DNA from 2 places in the Allobosea rubneri genome. Region 2 is predicted to be linked to the other one. Evidence: riboswitches for the same ligand, from Rfam matches in the RefSeq annotation. Region 2 holds a riboswitch; the other holds the start of a gene.
What was found. A riboswitch is a leader RNA that binds a small molecule or an ion and turns the genes downstream of it on or off. The one in region 2 is predicted to bind thiamine pyrophosphate.
Positions count from the first base shown of each region.

Region 1 (10,001 bases), on a different contig from region 2:
ACGGCTTCTTCTTCCGCAACAAGCAGGTCGTGGTGGTCGGCGGCGGCAACACTGCCGTCGAGGAGGCGCTTTATCTCGCCAACCTCGCCGCCAAGGTGACGCTCGTCCACCGTCGTGACACGCTGCGCGCCGAGAAGGTGATGCAGGACCGCCTGTTCAAGCATCCCAAGGTCGAGATCGTCTGGGATTCGGAAGTCGCCGAGATCCTCGGCGGCACGCAGCCGCCCTCGGTGACGCATGTCCGCCTGCGCAACCTGAAGACCGGCGCGCTGCAGGACCTGTCGACCGACGGCGTCTTCGTCGCCATCGGCCACAAGCCGGCGACCGAGCTCTTCACCGGCCAGCTCGCCATGCGCGAATCGGGCTATCTCGAAGTCACGCCCGGCACGACTCAGACCAATGTGCCCGGCGTCTTCGCCGCGGGCGACGTCACGGACGAGCATTATCGCCAGGCCGTGACCGCGGCCGGCCTCGGCTGCATGGCCGCGCTCGACGCCGAACGCTGGCTCGCAGCCAATGAATCCGAGCTCCGCGAAGCCGCGGAATAGGGTTTTGTTAACTCATCAGCGTTGCTGATGAGTTACCCAACGAGTTTAAGGGCTAAAAACCAGGCATCCGGCAAAGGAAACATTGACCTCGCGCCCCCTCCCTCCCATCATGCGCTGAACGCATAACAGGGGGGAAGGCGGTGGATTGGGACCGCATCCGGATTTTCTACACAGTCGCAGAATCGGGCAGCTTCACCAAGGCCGGTGACGGGCTCGGACTGAGCCAGTCCGCCGTGAGCCGCCAGATCGGCGCGCTGGAACGCGAACTGCGCGCGCCGCTTTTCCACCGGCATACCCGCGGCCTGATCCTGACCGAGCAGGGCGAACTGCTCTGGCGCGCCGCCCGCGAGATGACCCAGCGGCTGGAGCGCACGCGCGCGCAGCTGTCGGAAACACGCGAGCACCCCTCCGGCGAATTGAAGGTTACCGCGACCCGCGGGCTTGGCGGTCATTGGCTGACGCCGCGCCTGGCCGAGTTCCTCGACCTCTATCCCGACATCAAGGTCGACCTCATCCTGACCGACGAGGAACTCGACCTCTCGATGCGCGAGGCGGACATCGCCCTGCGGCTGCGCCAGCCGCAGCAGCCGGACCTGATCCAGCGCCGGCTCTTCACCGTGCACTTCCACGTCTACGGCTCGCCCGCCTACATCAAGCGCTTCGGCGAGCCGAAGAGCTATGAGGACCTCGACAATCACCGGCTTCTGTCGTTCGGCAACACCTCGCCGTCCTATCTGACCGCGGTGCACTGGCTCGGCACGCTCGGCCGCGACCAGCGCAATCCGCGCCCGATCCATCTCACTGTCAACAACATCACGGCGATGAAGCGGGCGGTCGATTCGGGCGCCGGCATCGCCATCCTGCCGGACTACCTGATCGAGGCGGGCTCGCCGCTCGTGCAGCTGATGCGCGAGACCGAGATGCCGCAGCTCGAAAGTTATCTGGTCTACCCGGAAGAGATGAAATCAGTCGCCCGTGTCCAGGTTTTCCGTGATTTCTTGATCCAGAAGGCTCAGCGCTGGACGTTCTGAGCCCTGGCCGCCCGGCAGGCAGAGCCTGCCCGAAAACCCGGCGACGGGGTGTCCCGTCCCGCCCCTGACGCATTGCGTCACGTCAATTATGGCAATTATGTCAAATCCTAGCATTTCATCATGCTGTGGACGCATGACTGCCCCGCCCAATGCTGCATTGCAAAAAGGCAGGTCCTGCTCGATATTGTGCCCACGGTTGTTCGGAACGGGCTCCGCATTCTCCTCCCGGCGTTGAGTTCGTTCCAGCCGTTCCCCTCTGAGATGTTTGGCGCTTGCGCCGAATATTTCAAACTTCTAGGCCGGCTCCTTCGGGACGCCGGCCTTTTTTCTTGGCCGCGACGGTCGCTGCTGCCTGCCGATCACCGTCATTCCGGACAGGCTGCGTAGCGACGCAGCTCCGGGATCAGCGAAGGGCGGCTTGCTCTGCGATGAAAGGGCCCCCTTCCTATCGCCGCCTGGCTTCCAGCGGCAGCGAATCGAACAGCGACGGCTCGGCGCTCGTCCGCGCCTTCTCGATCGTCAGGATCCTGAGCTTGGTCTCAACGCCGCCATCGGCCGAGAAGCCGCCGGTCTTGCCGCCGGCCGCGAGCACGCGATGGCAGGGCACGATGATCGGGATCGGATTCTGGCCGAGCGCCACGCCGACTGCGCGCGCCGCGCCGGGCTCGCCGATCCGCGCCGCGACCTCGCCATAGGTCAGCGTCTCGCCGGGCGGGATCGTCAACGTGACGCGATAGACCCGCTGGTTGAACTCCGACGTGGCGCTGAGATCGATCGGCAGATGGCCGAGATCGCGCTGCTCGCCGGCCAGCAGGGCGACGATCTCGGCGATCGCTTCCCGAACGAAAGCAACGGGCTCGGCCTCGCCAGCCTCCGGAAAACGGTGGGCCAGGCGCCTGCGGGCCGTGGTCTCGTCATGCTCCGGCAGTTGTGCGGCGATGATCTTCTCGCCTTGCCACACCAGGGCACAGCTGCCGATCGCGGTATCGAAGAGACAGAAGCTCTGCATGGCTCGACGCTAGCGCAAGCGAAGGCACTACGGCACCCGTTTCCTGCCGAACCGTCCCGGCAAGCTCAGGCCCAGAGCCGTTCCTTCTCCAGTCCCTTGTAGAGATCGGCGACCTGCTCGCCATAGCCGTTGAACAGCAGGGTCGGCCGCCGCTCGCGCGAGCCCAGCACCTGCTCGCTCGCCTGGCTCCAGCGCGGATGCGAGACCTCCGGGTTCACATTCGCCCAGAAGCCGTATTCCGACGCCTGCAAGCCCTCCCAGAAGGTCTTCGGCCGCTCGGCGACGAAGCTGATCTTGTTGATCGACTTGACCGATTTGAAACCGTACTTCCAGGGAACGATCAGTCGCATCGGCGCGCCATGCTGGTTCGGCACCGGCTTGCCGTAGATCCCGGTGACCATCAGCGCGAGTTCATTGCTTGCCTCGGCGATGGTCAGCCCCTCCGTATAGGGCCAAGGATACCAGCGCTGCGACTGGCCGGGCGCCACGCGCGGATTCATGAAGGTCTGCATCTGCACGTATTTCGCGCCCGAAAGCGGCTTGGCGAGTTCGACCAGCTTCTTCAGCGGAAAGCCGGTCCAGGGCACCGCCATCGACCAGGCCTCGACGCAGCGGAAGCGGTAGAGCCGTTCCTCCAGCGGCATCTTTCGGATCAGCTCGTCGACGCCGATCTCGAACGGCTTCTCGACCAGCCCGTCGATCGTCACCGTCCAGGGCCGCGTGCCGAGGCGCTTCGCCGAGGCGACGACGTCCTTCGAGGTCCCGAACTCGTAGAAATTGTTGTAGTTGGCCGCGAGCTCTTCCTCGGTCACCGGCCGGTCGAGCTTGTAGGCCTCGTTGCGCTTGGCCGGATAGAGGTCGAGCGTCGGGTCCGCGCCCTGGGCGAACGCCATCTCCGGCAAGGCGGCACCGGCGATCAGCCCGGCACCGGCGGCGATGAAGCGGCGGCGGTCCATGAAGGTGGCCTCGGGGGTCGCCTGGCTTTCGGGAATCTCCCAGCCGGCGCGGGTCTTGATCAGCATCGGACGACAAGCTCCGGTTATCCGGCGGCAGCTAGTCCACAGAGCGGGCCGATGCGCAATTCACGAGCGGGAGAGGATCAGCGGCGCTCTGTCGCGCCCTCGGCCTTCCTTCCGCAGAGCGCCATCCACCTTGCATCGCGGTCATGCTCGCCACGCTCGCTGCCGGGGCGTGCCCGGATCGCAGGCGCATGCTAGAAATTTCGGCAATGGTCGGACAGCCAGTTCCGCTCGGTAGAGAGTTCAGGTCTTTCAGAGGAAAGGCCTGTCGCGCGTCCCCGACCAGCGCGGCCGAACCGCGGGCGGAAGCTGGATGAACGTCGAGGAGACGATTGCGATGGGCAAGTTGAAATTCCTGGTTGGAACGGCCTTCGCCGCCACCCTTCTGGCCGCTCTGCCGGCCCGCGCCGACATCGTCATCGGCCTGATCGCGCCGCTGACCGGCGCCGTCGCCGCCTATGGCGACCAGGTCCGCAACGGCGCCGAGGCCGCCGTCGAGGCGATCAACAAGAAGGGCGGCATTCTCGGCGAGAAGGTCGTGCTGAAGCTCGCCGACGATGCCGGCGATCCCAAGCAGGGCGTCTCCGCCGCCAACCTGCTGGTCGGCGAGAAGGTCAAGTTCGTCGTCGGCCCGGTGACCTCCGGCGTCGCCATGGCGGCTTCCGACGTCCTCGCCGAGCACGGCACCTTGATGGTGACGCCGACCGCGACCGCCCCGGCCCTCACCAGCCGTGGCCTGAGCAATGTCCTGCGCACCTGCGGCCGCGACGACCAGCAGGCCGAAGTCGCCGCGAAATACGTGCTGAAGAACCTGAAGGACAAGCGGATCGCGGTGCTCCACGACAAGGGCACCTACGGCAAGGGCCTCGCCGACGCCTTCAAGAAGGGCATCAATGACGGCGGCGTCAAGGAAGCGCTCTATCTGACGCTGACGCCCGGCGAGAAGGACCTTTCGGCCGTCATCACCCGGCTGAAGGCCGCCAATATCGACCTGATCTATTTCGGCGGCTACCACCCCGAAGGCGGCCTGCTGGCCCGCCAGCTCAAGGACGCCGGCATCGCCGCCACCATCATCGGCGGCGAGGGCCTGTCCAACACCGAGTTCTGGGCGATCGCCGACCAGTCGGCGGCCGGCTCGCTGTTCACCAACGCGACCGACGCCCAGAAGAGCCCCGACTCGGCCGAGGCCGTGGCGGCGCTGAAGGCGAAGGGCATCCCGGCCGAGGCTTTCACGCTCAACGCCTATGCCGCCGTCGAAGTGCTCAAGGCCGGCATCGAGAAGGTGGGCAAGGCCGACAGCGCCACCGCCGTCGCGACCGCGCTGAAGTCCGGCATGACGGTGCCGACCGCGATCGGCAAGCTGTCCTACGGCAAGAACGGCGACCTCAGCTCGCCGGCCTTCTCCATGTTCAAATGGGAAGACGGCAAGATCGTCTCCGTCGACTGACGAAATAAGGCCGGTGCGGGGATGTCCCGCACCGGCCCGATATTGAGCAGGTATGCGCCGCCCCGCTGGGACTGCGCATACAGCGATAAACCGCCTCAGCCGCGCGCTTCGAGCGCCTTGATGATGGCCTCGCCCATCTCGGTGGTCGAGACGGCGTTGGCGCCGGGCGCGGCGATGTCCTTGGTGCGGGTGCCGGCGCCCAGCACGTCGGCGATGGCGCCTTCGAGCCGGTCGGCAGCCTCGCCCGCGCCGAAGGAATAGCGCAGCGCCATGGCGAAGGAGCCGATCATCGCGATCGGGTTGGCGAGGCCCTTGCCGGCGATGTCGGGCGCCGAGCCGTGCACGGGCTCGTAGAGCGCCTTGCGCTTGCCGGTCGCCGGGTCCTCGGCGCCGAGCGAGGCGGAGGGCAGCATGCCGAGCGAGCCCGTCAACATCGCCGCGACGTCGGAGAGGATGTCGCCGAAGAGGTTGTCGCAGACCACGACGTCGTACTGCTTCGGCCAGCGTACAAGCTGCATCGCGCAGTTGTCGGCGAGCACATGCTCGAGCTCGACATCCTTGTACTCGGCAGCGTGCAGCGCGGTGACCGTCTGCTTCCAGAGCACGCCGGTCTTCATGACGTTGTGCTTCTCGGCCGAGGAGACCTTGTTGCGGCGGGTGCGCGCCAGTTCGAAGGCGACGCGCGCGATGCGCTCGATCTCGCCGGTGGTATAGAGCTGGGTGTCGACGCCGCGCTTCTGGCCGTCCTCGAGCGTGACGATTTCCTTCGGCTCGCCGAAATAGACGCCGCCGGTGAGCTCGCGCACGATCAGGATGTCGAGGCCCTCGACCACTTCCGGCTTCAGCGACGAAGCCGAGGCCAGCGCCGGATAGCAGATCGCCGGACGCAGGTTCGCGAACAGGCCGAGATCCTTGCGCAGGCGCAGCAGGCCGGCCTCCGGGCGATGCTGATAGGGGACATCAGCCCATTTCGGGCCGCCGACCGCGCCGAAGAGCACTGCGTCGGCCTCCTGGGCGAGCTTCATGTCGCCTTCCGAGATCGCCGCCTTGTGGGCGTCATAGGCCGAGCCGCCGACGAGGCCGCGCTCGAGCGAGAAGGAAGCAAGACCCTGCTTCTCGAACCAGGAAACGATCTTCTCGACCTGGCCCATCACCTCGGGGCCGATGCCGTCGCCGGGCAGAAGCAGGAGCTTGTGGTTCGCCATGGTCGCCTCTCGGAATGCTGTTATCTTCAGGGCCTTCGCGCCCCTGCGCGCTGGTTACGGGCGGAAGCCGCGCGAAGCAAGCCGCAGGCTGGACTTGGGCGCTGCGGAGGCCTATCCGTCAGGGGTCTCAACGGGGTGCCCGGCAACCGGGCTGAGAGGGGCGCATAAGGGCGCCACGACCCGTAGAACCTGATCCGGGTCGTGCCGGCGGAGGGATTGAGCATCGAAGCCCGCAGCGGGCGACGCAAAGCCCTCCCCGTCAAAGCCCCAACGAAGCATGCGGGGACGTCATGACTGGTCTGAGCGGCAGAGCGGGGCTGATCGCCGGAATGCTGGCGGCGTTGCTCTTGGGAGCCCCTGCGCAGGCGCAGGAGAAGCCGGCGCTGAGCGTCTACACCTATTCCTCCTTCACCGGGAAATACGGCCCCGGCGCCAAGGTCAAGGCCGCCTTCGAGGCGCAGTGCGGCTGCACGCTGAACTGGGTCGCCGCCGACGATGCCGGCTCGCTGCTGGCGCGGCTCAAGCTCGAGGGCGAAACGACGAAGGCCGATCTCGTGCTCGGCCTCGACATGAACCTCGCGGCCGAAGCGAAGGCGAGCGGCCTGTTCCAGGCCCACGGCCAGGACGGCGCGTCACTGACCCTGCCGACGCCCTGGACCGACGATACGCTCCTGCCCTTCGACTGGGGCCATCTCGCCTTCGTCTACGATTCCACCAGGCTCGCGACGCCGCCGCAGAGCCTGAAGCAGCTCGTCGACGACCCCAAGGGGCCGAAGCTCGTGCTGCAGGATCCACGCACCAGCGCCCCCGGCCTCGGCTTCCTGCTCTGGATGCGCGCCGTCTATGGCGACGAGGCCGACGCGGCCTGGGCAAGGCTGAAGCCGCGCATCGTCACCTTCACCAAGGGCTGGTCCGAGGCTTATGGCCTGTTCCTCAAGGGCGAGGCCGACATGGTGCTCTCCTACGCCACCTCGCCGGCCTACCATCTCGGCGCCGAGAAGAAGACGCAGTACAAGGCTGCGCCCTTCGCGGAGGGGCACTACCTGCATGTCGAGCTCGCCGGCATGACGCGGGCGACGAAGCAGCCCGAGCTGGCGAAGCGCTTCCTCGCCTTCATGCTCTCCGACGCCTTCCAGTCGCTGATCCCCGAAGGCAACTGGATGATGCCGGCGAAGCTGCCGGCCGCTGGCCTGCCCGCCTCCTTCGCCGGGGTGATCAGGCCGCAGAAGACCCTGCTGGTCGCGCCGGAGACGGTCCGCAGCCAGCGCAGGGCCTTCATCGACGCCTGGCTCGCCGCGACGAGCCGCTGAGACCTTGCTCCGGCCGGCCACGCTCACCGCGCTCGCGATCCTCGCCCTCGCCTGCGGCTCGCTGCTCGGCCTGGCGCGAGCCGGCTCGGACGTCGCCACGCTCGCGACGCTCGGCCCCTATCTCACCCGCCTGATCGCCTCGGCCGGTTTGCAGGCGGCCCTCTCGACGCTGCTCTCGCTGGCGCTCGGAACCGGGCTCGCGCTCGCCTTGCTGCGCCGGCGCTTTCCCGGCCGCGAACTGCTGCTCGCACTGCTTACCACCGCCGCGGTGGCGCCGACCATCGTCATCGCCTTCGGTATCGTCGCGATCTATGGCCGCTCCGGCCTGCTCGGCTCGCTGGCCCGCAGCCTCGGCGCCGAGCCGCCCTCGATCTACGGGCTGCACGGCATCGTCATCGCTCATGTCGTGATGAACATGCCGCTGGTGACGCGCGCTTTGCTCCATGCCTTCGAACGCGAACCGGGCGAGCGGCGCCGGCTCGCCTCGGAGCTCGGTTTCACCGCCGCCGACTGCTTCCGGCATCTCGACTGGCCGGTGATCCGGCGTGAGGCGCCGGCGCTCGCCGTCCTCGTCTTCCTGCTCTGCTTCACTAGCTTCGCCATCGTGCTGTCGCTCGGCGGCGGCCCGGCCAATGCGACGCTGGAGGTCGCGATCTACGAGGCGGTGCGCTTCGAGGCCGATTTCGTTCGCGCCGCCGCACTGGCCGGCCTGCAATTGCTGATCTGCCTCGCCCTCGCCGCGGCCATGACCGCGCTGACGCCGAAAACCCGCGAGGAAGCCGGCGCCGAGCGCAACGCCACCCGGCCCGACCTCTTCGCCCTGCGCCGTCTCGATGGGCTGGTGCTGATCCTCGCGGCGGCCCTGATCGCACCGCCGCTTTTCAGCGTCGCGGGCGGGCTCGGTGCCATGACGACCCTCGCCTCGGCCGAATTCGTCCAGGCCGCCGTCACGAGCGCAGTCATCGCCGTCAGCGCCGGCCTCCTGGCCTGCCTGCTCGCTCTGCTGCTCGCCAGCGGCGCGCACCGGCTGCCGCAGCGCTCCCGCCTGCCCGACCTGGCTGCCTTCGCCATGCTCGGCCTGCCGCCCTTCGCCTTCGTCGCCGGGCTCTATGTCCTGCTGCGCGGCCTTGGCGACCCTGCCTCGCTCGGCCTGATGCTGGTCCCGCTGGTCAATGCGCTGATGGCCCTGCCCTACGCCTACCGCCTGCTCGCTCCGGCGCTCGCGATCAGTGCGCAGCGCCATGGCCGGCTGGCCGAGAGCCTGGGGCTGGCGGGTTGGAACAGGCTGCTTCTGGTGGAGTGGCCGGCCATGCGCGGTGCGCTCGGCGCCGCCTTCGCCTTCGCCACGGCACTCTCGCTCGGCGATTTCGGCGTCATCGCCCTGTTCGGCGGCCCGGAACTGACCACCCTGCCCTATCTGCTCGCCAACCGCCTCGGCGCCTATCGGATCGAGGAGGCCAGTGCGCTCGCGCTGGTGCTCGTCCTGAGCGCCGGCGGCCTCGCCTTCCTGACCCAGCGCTGGAGCGCGCGCCATGCTTGAGATCGCCAGGCTCGCCCTACGCTATCCGGACTTCGCGGCGTGCTATGATCTGACGGTGCCAGCCGGTGCGCTCTGCGCCGTGATCGGCCCTTCCGGCGGAGGCAAGACCACACTGCTCCACGCCATTGCCGGTTTCGAGCGGCCAAGCGCTGGCCGCCTTCACTTCAATGGCCAGGATCTATTGCCGCTGGCGCCGGCCGCGCGGCCGATCTCGATCCTGTTCCAGGACCACAACCTTTTCCCGCATCTGACCGCGGCCGAGAATGTCGGGCTCGGGCTGAAGCCGTCGCTGCGGCTGGATGCCGGCGAGCGGGAGCGTGTCGCGGCGGCGCTGGCGGAGGTCAATCTGACAGAATTTGCTTCACGCCGGCCCGCCGAGCTTTCCGGCGGTCAGCGGCAGCGCGTCGCGCTCGCCCGCGCTTTGCTGCGCGGCAAGCCGCTGATGCTGCTGGACGAGCCCTTCGGCGCGCTCGATCCCGGCCTGCGCCGCGAGATGATCGCCCGCGTCGACGCGCTCCGGCGCAGCCACGGCCTGACCGCGTTGATGACGCTGCACACCCCGGAGGAGGCGGCGGACACCGCCGACCTCTTCGCCTTCGTCGCCAATGGCCGCGTCGAGGCGGCGGGCCCATGGGACAGGCTGACGGCGAAGGACGGCTCGGAATCGGTCAGGCGCTTCCTCGGCCTTTGAATCTCGTCAAAGCCGCCCGCCCTTCAGCGCGCGCAGCACCTTTTCGCCCGGCCGGCCGGTCGGCTCCATGCCAATCTTGCCCTCGACATCCTTGATCGCCGCCCGCGTCAGCGAGCCGACGGCGCCGTCGGGCTCGCCGACGTTGTAGCCGCGCGCGATCAGCAGGCGCTGCAATTCGCGGCGCTGCTCGCGCGACAGCGG
Region 1 is NZ_JAWDID010000009.1:113,061-123,061, forward strand. Features, by position in the region: gene trxB (thioredoxin-disulfide reductase) at 1-548, shown strand, start outside; gene RKE40_RS08600 (LysR family transcriptional regulator) at 689-1,579, shown strand; gene RKE40_RS08605 (methylated-DNA--[protein]-cysteine S-methyltransferase) at 2,025-2,588, opposite strand; gene msrP (protein-methionine-sulfoxide reductase catalytic subunit MsrP) at 2,654-3,610, opposite strand; gene RKE40_RS08615 (branched-chain amino acid ABC transporter substrate-binding protein) at 3,945-5,054, shown strand; gene leuB (3-isopropylmalate dehydrogenase) at 5,150-6,259, opposite strand; TPP riboswitch at 6,381-6,492, shown strand; gene thiB (thiamine ABC transporter substrate binding subunit) at 6,550-7,569, shown strand; gene RKE40_RS08630 (ABC transporter permease family protein) at 7,574-9,109, shown strand; gene RKE40_RS08635 (thiamine ABC transporter ATP-binding protein) at 9,102-9,800, shown strand; gene RKE40_RS08640 (lytic murein transglycosylase) at 9,807-10,001, opposite strand, start outside.
Region 1: it holds a riboswitch for thiamine pyrophosphate, as region 2 does, so the genes downstream of both, thiB (thiamine ABC transporter substrate binding subunit) here and thiC (phosphomethylpyrimidine synthase ThiC) in region 2, are expected to answer to the same signal.

Region 2 (10,001 bases):
GAAACCATGCTCGGCAATGCCCAGATCCTCGAGATCTTCAACGTCTCGAAGGTCGGCAAGATCGCCGGCTGCCGCGTCACCGACGGCACGATCGAGCGCGGCGCCAATGTCCGCCTGATCCGCGACGGCGTCGTGGTCCACGAGGGCAAGCTCGCCCAGCTCAAGCGCTTCAAGGACGACGCCAAGGAAGTGGTGGCCGGCCAGGAGTGCGGCATGTCCTTCGAGAACTACCAGGACATGCGTGCCGGCGACGTCATCGAGTGCTATCGCGTCGAGGCGATCAAGCGCACGCTCTGAGGCTTTCGCTTCCGATGGTCGGGTCCTGGGGCCCGACCATCTTCACCGAGAGATCGCGCCTCTGGCGCGCGTGAACGTCATCAGGTGGCCGGGCCAAGCCCGGCCACGGCGCTTTGACAACCCACGCTCATCCGGTCCGATCCCGGAGAACGAGAACCATGGCAAAACCTGTAAAAACCTCCGGTCCCTCGCAGCGTCAGCTCCGCGTCGGCGAACTGATCCGCCACGCCCTCGCCGAGATGCTGGCGCGGGGCGAAATCCACGACGACGTGCTGGCGAAGCATGTCATCACCGTGCCCGAGGTCCGGCTCTCGCCCGATCTCAAGCTCGCGACCTGCTACATCATGCCGCTCGGCGGCGAGGATGTCGGGCCCGTGCTGAAGGCGCTCGATGCCCATAAGCGCTATATCCGCGGCGAGATCGCCCATCGGGTGAACCTGAAATACGCTCCGGACGTCCGCTTCCGCCAGGATGAGAGCTTCGACGAGGCGGCGCGCATCGATGCGCTGCTGGACTCCGACGCCGTGCGCCGCGACACCGATCGCAAGCCGCTGCGCATCGACCAGACCGATCAAGACAAGCCCCATGACGATGACTGACGAGAACGGAGCCCCGACCGAGGGCGCCAGGGAAGCGGGCGGCAGGGAGTTCGCGCCGCGCCCGAAGAAGCGCGATGTCCATGGCTGGGTCGTGCTCGACAAGCCCGTCGGCATGACCTCGACCCATGCGGTCAGCGTAGTGAAGCGCGCCTTCTCGGCCAAGAAGGCCGGGCATGCCGGCACGCTCGATCCGCTCGCCTCCGGCCTTTTGCCGATTGCGCTCGGCGAAGCGACCAAGACCGTTCCCTTCGTCATGGATGGCCGCAAGGCCTATCAGTTCACCGTCGCCTGGGGCTCGCAGACCGACACGGACGACACCGAGGGCAAGGTCGTCGCGACCTCCGAGGCACGGCCGCAGGAAGACGCGATCCTGGCGCTGCTGCCGCGCTTCACCGGCACGATCCAGCAGGTGCCGCCGAAATTCTCGGCGATCAAGATCGCCGGCGAGCGTGCCTATGACCTCGCCCGCGACGGCGAGGAGGTGACGCTTGAGGCGCGCCCGGTCGAGATCACCTCGCTGCGCATCGTCTCGCATTCGCCAGAGACGACGACCTTCGAGGCCGAATGCGGCAAGGGCACCTATGTCCGCGCCATCGCGCGCGACCTTGGCCTGGCTCTCGGCTGCCTCGGTCATGTCGCCCATCTCAGGCGCACCCGCGTCGGCCCTTTCGCGGTCGACGATGCGGTCTCCGTCGAAACCCTGCGCGAGGGAGCGGAAGCTGCGGCCACGGCTCTGCGGCCTGTCGCAACCGCCCTGTCCCTGATCCCGGAGATCGTGATCCATCGCGATGCGGCTCTCAGGCTCAAGCGCGGCCAGAGCATCCTGCTGCGCGGGCGCGATGCGCCGGTCGAGGCCCAGGCGGTCTACACCACCTGCGGCGGCGTGCTGATCGCCACCGGCTCGATCGAGCAGGGCGAATTCGTCCCGCACCGGGTCTTCAACCTCTGAGGCCTGAGGCGCCGCTGCGGCTCTGGCAGTAGCGCGTGATCCGGCTAGGCTGGGCAGCGATGGCGGAGCCGCCATCGGGAGCCCAGCCATGCGCCTTGCCTATATCGACTACCATACCTGTGGCGAGCCGGTCCGGATCGTCACCTCGGGCTATCCCGAGCTGACCGGCGCGACCATTCTGGAGAAGCGCCGGCAGGCCCGCGAGCTGCATGACGATCTGCGCCGGGCGATGATGTTGGAGCCGCGCGGCCATGACGGCATGTACGGCGTCATTCCGGTGGCGGCGACCGCTCCCGAGGCGGCCTTCGGCGTGCTCTTCACCCATAATGAGGGCTATTCGACGATGTGTGGCCACGCCACCATCGCGCTCGGCCATTATGCGATCGATCATGGGCTGGTGCCGGCGGTCGAGCCGGTGACCCGCTTCGCCATCGAGGCGCCCTGTGGCCTTCTGCGCCTCGCCTGCGAGTTCGAAGGTGGCAGGGTCGGCACGGTGAGCTTCGAGAGCGTGCCGGCCTTCGTCGAGGCGCGCGATCTCGCGGTCGCGCTGCCCGGCTTCGGCACGGTCGTCACCGACATCGCCTATGGCGGCGCGTATTACTGCATCCTGCCGGCCTCGCGCTTCGGGCTCGACCTGTTCGCAACGCCGGTCGAGGAGATCGTAGCCGCGGCAGGGGCGCTGACGGACAGGGTCCGGGCGACACGCGCGATCACCCATCCGACCGAGCCCGACCTCGGCTTTCTCTACGGCACCATCGTCACCGACGAGGCCGGGCCGGAGGCCGAGAGCTTCAATCTCTGCGTCTTCGCCGAACGCCAGATCGACCGCTCGCCGACCGGCTCCGGCGTGACCGCGCGCATGGCGCTGGACCATGCCAGGGGCCTGATCCCGACGGGCAGGAGCCGCAGCTTCCGCAGCATCACCGGCGGAGCCTTTACCGGCACGGTGGTCGGCCCGGTCGAATACCCTGCTGCCGGTGCCGTCACCGTCACGGTCGCCGGCACGAGCCATCTTGCCGGGGAAGGCAGCTTCGTCATCGAGCCCGACGATCCGCTGCGCCATGGCTTTGCCCTGCCGCGACGCCTCGCCGACATACCGGGTGCCCCGGCACAGGGCTAGAAAAGGCGGCTCCGGTCGTCATTCGCCGGTCGTCGCAGGCTCCCGGTAAGGTTTTGCTGCCAGTCTCCCGCGCGACCAGGAAGGCGAGCATGGCGATGGGCACTGTAAAGACGCAGCGAGCACTCGCGGCGGAAGGCGACGCTGCCTGGAGCCTGCGCCGGCTCGCGTCCAGCCCCGCCTTCTGGCTGGCGCTCTTTCTCGCCCTTGTCCTCGCCGGACTGCTTTTGCCGCTGCGCCTGCCACTCGGTTCCAACTATTGGGACACCGCGGTCTATTTCGACGCCGCCCAGCGCATCCATGAAGGCCAGATCCCGAGCATCGATTTCTTCGCGCCGGTCGGCCCGCTCGGCTATTACCTCGTCGCCGGCCTCGACCTCGCCTTTCCAAAGGCGCATCCGATCCTGCTCGCGAATTGGGGCGTGCTGCCTGTCGCCCTGCCGCTGCTGGCCATCGTGGCCTTCCATGTCGCGCAGCGCTCGCGCGGGCAGGCGCTGGCTCTGCTGCTGCCCTTCCTGCTCTTCGCTTCGCTGCCGATCAACCTGCACGAGCTCTACCCGCTGCCGGGCCTCGACGGCTTCGGCCATTACAACCGGCATATCTGCCTGCTGCTCTATGTGCTGGTAGCGACGCTGTTCTTCGTGCGCGGTCCGCTGCTCCTGACCTTACTGGTCGCGGCGCTGATGCTGGCGCTGTTCCTGGTCAAGGTCACCGGCGCCGTCAGCGGCGCCATGCTGGTCGGCTATGCCGTGTTGACCGGCCGCATGCGCTTCCGAGATGCCGCTCTCGTCGCCGCCGCCGTCATCGCGATCCTCGCCCTTCTCGATCTCGGCACCGGCCTGGTCCGGGCCTATGTCGAGGACATCCTGACCCTGCTCTCGCTCAATACCGGGGCGTTGCTGCCGCGCTTCCTGACCGTGGCCTCGGTCAAGTTCAACGTCATCGGCTCGGTGCTCGTGCTGCTCGGCGTGCTGGTCTGGGTGGCCTGGCGCGACCGCCCGGCGGCATTCGGCTCCTTCCTGCGCGGGCTTGCGGCGTCGACGACCGGCTGGCTCGCGGTCACCCTGTTCGCCCTGATCTTCTTCGAGACGCAGAACACCGGCAGCCTCGAATTCATCGCGCTCTGGCCATTGCTGCTGGCGATCCTGCTCGAATGGCAGGGCAGGATGGATCGGCTCCGGCCCGTCGTGCTGGTGCTGCTCCTCGCCGCGTCCCTGCCTTCGGCGCTGATCTTCATCGAGCGCGGCGCCCGCGCCATGCTGGGCGCGCCGACCTACGAAGCCTTGCGTGTCGACGATCTCGGCCGGATCGGCCGGGTCAGCGTCAAGCGCGAGATCGCGGAGCGCGCGCCGCTGATGCTGGAGCATTACGCGCGGAACCAGAGCGCCTATGCCGAGCTCTCCGCCAAGGGCCAGTTGCCCTCGTTCATTCTCTACTCGGCGATCGACTATCAGGCGACCTGGCTGCTCGAGGCCGAGCAGGGCATCGAGGCGATCCGCGCCTGGGAGAGCGCCAACAAGCGCGAGCTCAACGGCTTCTTCACGCTCGATTTCGTCGACCTGTTCAACCGCCAGCTCGATCGCAGGCCGCCGCGCCATGTCCCGATCGGTATCGACCCGTTCCGCAGCAACCCGAAGGTCGCGGCCCAGGCGCTGGAGGATCTGCGCGAGCTCGATGCGATCATGGCACCGAAATGCCCGCAGACCACGGCCCGCGGCATGATCCTCGAGCACTTCGGCAAGGCGTTGGAAGGACGGACCAGGATCGCGCTCTCGCCCTGCTGGGACATGTATCTGAAGGGCTGAAGGGCCGCCTCCCGGCGATCAGACCGGGGCCGCCAGCCGCCGCGCCAGCGCCGCGTCGACCGCCTCCCGCAGCGCGTGAGCGGCCGCCGTGATGTCCTGCCCGCCGAACAGCGCCCCGATCACCGCGACGCCATCGGCGCCCGCGGCGATCACCGAGCCGGCATTGCCGGCGTCGATCCCGGCGATGGCGCCGACCGGGAGACCGCCGAGCGCCTGCGCCGCCGCGCGCCGCAGCGCAGAATAGCCCTCGATGCCGAGCGGCGCCTTGGCATCGTCCTTGTGCTGCGTGGAGAAGACAGCGCCGGCGCAGGCATAGTCGATCTTCGCGGCCGCCAGCTCGGGCAGGTCCTCGATCTTGTTCAGCGTCGCCCCGATGATGGCGCGCGGGCCGAGCAGCCGGCGGGCATCGCTGAGCTTCATGTCGTCGGCGCCGAGATGGACGCCGTCGGCGCCGGCGGCGAGCGCCACGTCGACCCGGTCGTTGATCAGCAGCGGCACATTGGTGCCGTGCAGCGCCGAGCGGATGGCGCGGGCCTCGCGGACCATCTCGCGCGTCGTCTCGTTCTTGGCGCGCAGCTGGATCAGCGTCGCGCCGCCCTCGACCGCCTCGCGCGCCATGTCGGCCAGCGAGCGGCCACGAGCGATCTGCGGGTCGACGATGCCGTAAAGGCTGATGTCGACGGTCATGGCGGTCTTCCTGTTCTCATCGTGCCGGGTGCCTTGCGGGCGCAGGGAGGCGAAATTGCCGCCCTGCGCTCTCGGCTCCCGCGGCGGGTATCACCCCGCCATGCGTTGCGCCAGCGTCGCCTCGTCGATGCCGGCGAGGGCGTCGACGAGCTCGACTGCGAAGCTGCCGGGTCCGCGCGAGCGCTCCGCCGCGATTTCGCCGGCGATGCCATAGGCCGTCAAGGCCGCCGCCGCGGCGATGGCCGGGTCCTTTTCGACGGCGCAACAGGCGGCGATCAGCGCCCCCGCCGCGCAGCCGACGCCGGTGACCTTGGTCATCAGGGGGTGGCCATGCGCGACCGAGAAGCTCGCCGCGCCGCTCTCGATCCGGTCGACCTTGCCGGTGGTGACCCGGGTGACCCCTTCGGCCGAGGCAAGATCGAAGGCGAGTGCCGTCATTTCCGTGGCGTTGCCGCGCACGACGAGGTTCGGCAGGCGCAGCACCTCGCGGGCGATGTGTTGGCGCAGCGGCGAGAGCTCGACGAAGACCGGGTCGAAGACCAGGGGCTTGCCCCGCTCGCGCGCCACCTCGAGCAGTTTCGGGATGGCGAGCTCGCTCTCGGCATTGATCGTGCCGATATTGATCAGGATCGCGCCGGCGCCTTCCGCCATCGCCGCGACCTCGTCGACATGGATGGCCATGGACGGGATCGCTCCGAAGGCGAGCAGCATGTTCGCCGTGATGTTCTGCGCCACCGTATTGGTCAGGCACTGCACCCGCGGACGGTTCTCCACCACGCGGGCGAGGACCGAGGCGACGCGCGCAGCGTCGAGCCGGTCCATCGCCATCACCGCGCTCATTCGGCCGCCGGCAGGTAGAGCTGCGCGCCCTTGTTGAGGAACTCCTCCGACTTCGCCGCCATGCCCTCGCTCGCCATGGCTTCGAGAGCCGCCCGCTCGTTCTCGCCCATCGCCAGCACCTCGGCGCGCAGGTCCTGGGTGATCTTCATCGAGCAGAACTTCGGCCCGCACATCGAGCAGAAATGCGCGACCTTGTGGGCGTCCTTCGGCAGCGTCTCGTCATGGAACGACCGCGCCGTGTCCGGGTCGAGCGCCAGGTTGAACTGGTCCTCCCAGCGGAAGTCGAAGCGGGCACGCGACAAGGCATCGTCGCGCAGCTTCGCCGCCGGATGGCCCTTGGCGAGGTCGGCGGCATGGGCGGCGATCCGGTAGGTGATCACGCCGGTCTTGACGTCGTCGCGATCGGGCAGGCCGAGATGCTCCTTCGGCGTCACGTAGCAGAGCATGGCGCAACCGAACCAGCCGATCATCGCCGCGCCGATGCCGGAGGTGATGTGGTCGTAGCCCGGCGCGATGTCGGTGGTCAGCGGTCCGAGCGTATAGAAGGGGGCTTCGCCGCATTCGCGCAGCTGCTTGTCCATGTTCTCCTTGATCTTGTGCATCGGCACATGGCCGGGGCCCTCGATCATCACCTGGCAGCCCTTGTCCCAGGCGACCTTGGTGAGTTCGCCCAGCGTCTCCAGCTCGGCGAATTGGGCACGGTCGTTGGCATCGGCGATCGAGCCCGGACGCAGGCCGTCGCCGAGCGAGAACGAGACGTCGTATTTGCGCATGATCTCGCAGATCTCGTCGAAGCGCTCGTAGAGGAAGCTCTCCTTGTGATGCGCGAGGCACCAGCGCGCCATGATCGAGCCGCCGCGCGAGACGATGCCGGTGACGCGGCTGGCCGTCAGCGGCACATAGGGAAGCCGCACGCCGGCATGGATGGTGAAATAGTCGACGCCCTGCTCGGCTTGCTCGATCAGCGTGTCCTTGAACACCTCCCAGTCGAGCTTGATCGGGTCGCCGCCGACCTTCTCCAGCGCCTGGTAGATCGGCACCGTGCCGATCGGGACCGGCGAGTTTCTGAGTATCCAGGAGCGGATGTTGTGGATGTTGCGGCCGGTGGAGAGGTCCATGACCGTGTCGGCGCCCCAGCGGATCGCCCAGACCAGCTTCTCGACTTCCTCGGCAGCGCCGGAGGTCACGGCCGAGTTGCCGATATTGGCGTTGATCTTGACCAGGAAGTTCCGGCCGATCGCCATCGGCTCCAGTTCGGGATGGTTGATGTTGGCCGGGATGATGGCGCGTCCGCGGGCGATCTCCTCGCGGACGAATTCCGGGGTGACGAATTCCGGCACCGAAGCGCCGAAGCTCTCGCCATCGGCATGGCGCTCCTTGGCGCCTTCCAGCATGGCGGCGCGGCCGAGATTCTCGCGATGCGCGACGTAGATCATCTCGGGCGTGATGATGCCGGCCTTCGCGAATTCGTACTGCGTCGCCATCTGGCCGGGCTTGGCCTCGAGGATCGGACGCTGCGCCGGGCAGGCCGGGACCAGATGTTCCTCCGAGATGTTGCCGTTGTCGGCTGCGGTGACGGCGCGGCCGGGCACGGTCGCAAAGCCGCGCGCATCGAGCCAGGCCCGGCGCGGCTGCGTCAGGCCGGCATTGAGGTCGATCTGCACATCGGTCTCGGTATAGGGCCCGGACGGATCGTAGATGCGCACCGGCGGCTCGGCATCGGTGGTCAGCACCACCTCGCGGAAGGGCACGCGCATCTCGGGATGCTCGGGAGCCGCGACATAGATCTTGCGCGAGCCGATGATCGGCCCGGTCGTCACGCTTTGCGGCGCGGCTTTGACGGAGTTCTTCTGGGGCTTGGTATGGGCGTTCATGGGATCTCCTCCTTGGTCCAAGGTTCAGGAGATCCGGGTGTCTGGACGGTCCAGTCGCTGTTATGCGGCTACAGATAGGGCGTAGGCCGCGTTCCAGTCCCTCCGCCGGTATGACCCGGATCAGGTTCGACGGGTTCGGCGTCGGACGCCATCTCAGCTCTTGCGAGCACCCCTCGGAACAAGGCGGAGGTTAGAGGCGGTCGAGAGAGGAAGCAAGCCGGCTTCGGCCCGGCGGCCATGTGGTGGGGACATGCGGAAAGGCCGGCGCTGCCGCTCGCCGTCGGCGTCGCTCAGACGGTGACGTCGAGATGCTCGCCCTGGCCGAAGGGAAGCGCCGCCTTCTGCTCGGCGATGCTGCGCTCCAGCATCTCGACGAGGCCGCGCTGGGCATCGTCCAGCTCTTTCTGGATTTCGCTCTGCTGCGCCGGCTGGGGCCGCTCAGTGGGCCGGGCGACGAAGCTCTCGCCGATCAGAAAAGACGAGTCGCTCATGCTCTCCTCCCTCGCCTCGAGGATAGAGCGCACGCCTTACCCGAATCTGAATCGGAAACCGCTACTTGTGGCGGCGCCAAAGCGCTTTCGAGCGAAGTGGGTACCGGTTCGCGTGAAGAAAGTGCGGTAATCAATGGACTGGAGCTATTCCGCGAAACACGGATTAGCTCCAGGCGATCAGGCGCTGACGTCGAGATTGCCGCCCTGGCCGGCCGGCAGCGTGGCCTTCTGCTGCTCGGCCGACTGCTGCAGCATCGTGACGAGGGCCTGGTCGGCCTTTGCGTTCTGCTTGACCATTTCGAGCTGCATGGTCTGCTGGGTCGCGGCCGAGCGCATGCTGACCAAACTCTGGGCGATCGCGGTCGACATTTCGCTCATGGCAAACTCCTCGCCGCGACCATAGGCAGCGAGCCCTTACGCAAATCTGAATCCTCCCCCGCGCTCTCGAATGATCAGGGCGCGATGATCGAGGGCACGCCCCGCGGCATCGGCAGGTCGCGGTTCGGCTGGGCAGGGCCGCGCCGGTCGCGCGCCACCCGCTCGCGTTCGCGCCGGACCTCGGCGCGCTCGGCGGCCGGTTCGTCCCTCTGAACGTCGCCTACATTGGGCGTCATCGGCACGCCGGGCGCGCGCTCGCGCTGGATGGTGGTCATGTCCGGGCCGGACGATTCCTGTCCGGCAGCCGCTTCCGCAGCTACAAGCCCGATGAGCACGAGGCTCATCAGGAACCAGAATGATCTGCGCATCGGGCCCTCCTGCGCTCGTCGGGCCGGCAGCAGGCAAACTCCGGCCTGACCAAGGAACCAGCGAGGGCGGCGAAGGTTCCATTGATATCACAGGCAAGCCCGGGCGCCCGTGAAGGGATCGCCCGGGCGTCGTCTCACTGCGCGTTCTGGCCGGTGAGCAACGGCGTGATCCGGCGCAGGGTCACGCGCCGGTTCTCCCGGGCGTCGCCTTGGGTCTGGACCTTGAGATACTGCTCGCCATAGCCCTGGGTCGTCAGATTCTCGGCCGGGACGCCGAAGTCGCGGGTCAGGATCTCGGCGACCGACTGCGCCCGCCGGTCCGAGAGCGACAGGTTGTCGATATCGGCGCCGACCGCGTCGGTATGGCCCTCGACCAGGAAGACCTCGTTCGGTGTGCGCTCGACCGCCTGCATCACGGCCTGCGCCAGCACCCGCAGGCGCTGCGCCTGGTCGGCGCCGACCGTCCAGGAGCCGGAATCGAAGTTGATCGTATCGACGTCGACGCTGCGCATATGGGCGCGCAAATCCGGCGAGTAGCGCACCTCGTCCAGCGTGTAGCGACGCGGCACGGGAGCGACCGGCGGGGCGGTGATCGT
Region 2 is NZ_JAWDID010000093.1:1,693-11,693, forward strand. Features, by position in the region: partial or broken gene infB (translation initiation factor IF-2) at 1-297, shown strand, start outside; gene rbfA (30S ribosome-binding factor RbfA) at 456-896, shown strand; gene truB (tRNA pseudouridine(55) synthase TruB) at 883-1,845, shown strand; gene RKE40_RS28690 (proline racemase family protein) at 1,934-2,965, shown strand; gene RKE40_RS28695 (hypothetical protein) at 3,055-4,767, shown strand; gene thiE (thiamine phosphate synthase) at 4,786-5,454, opposite strand; gene RKE40_RS28705 (hydroxyethylthiazole kinase) at 5,545-6,294, opposite strand; gene thiC (phosphomethylpyrimidine synthase ThiC) at 6,291-8,168, opposite strand; TPP riboswitch at 8,248-8,352, opposite strand; gene RKE40_RS28715 (hypothetical protein) at 8,459-8,659, opposite strand; gene RKE40_RS28720 (hypothetical protein) at 8,837-9,037, opposite strand; gene RKE40_RS28725 (hypothetical protein) at 9,112-9,405, opposite strand; partial or broken gene RKE40_RS28730 (OmpA family protein) at 9,540-10,001, opposite strand, start outside.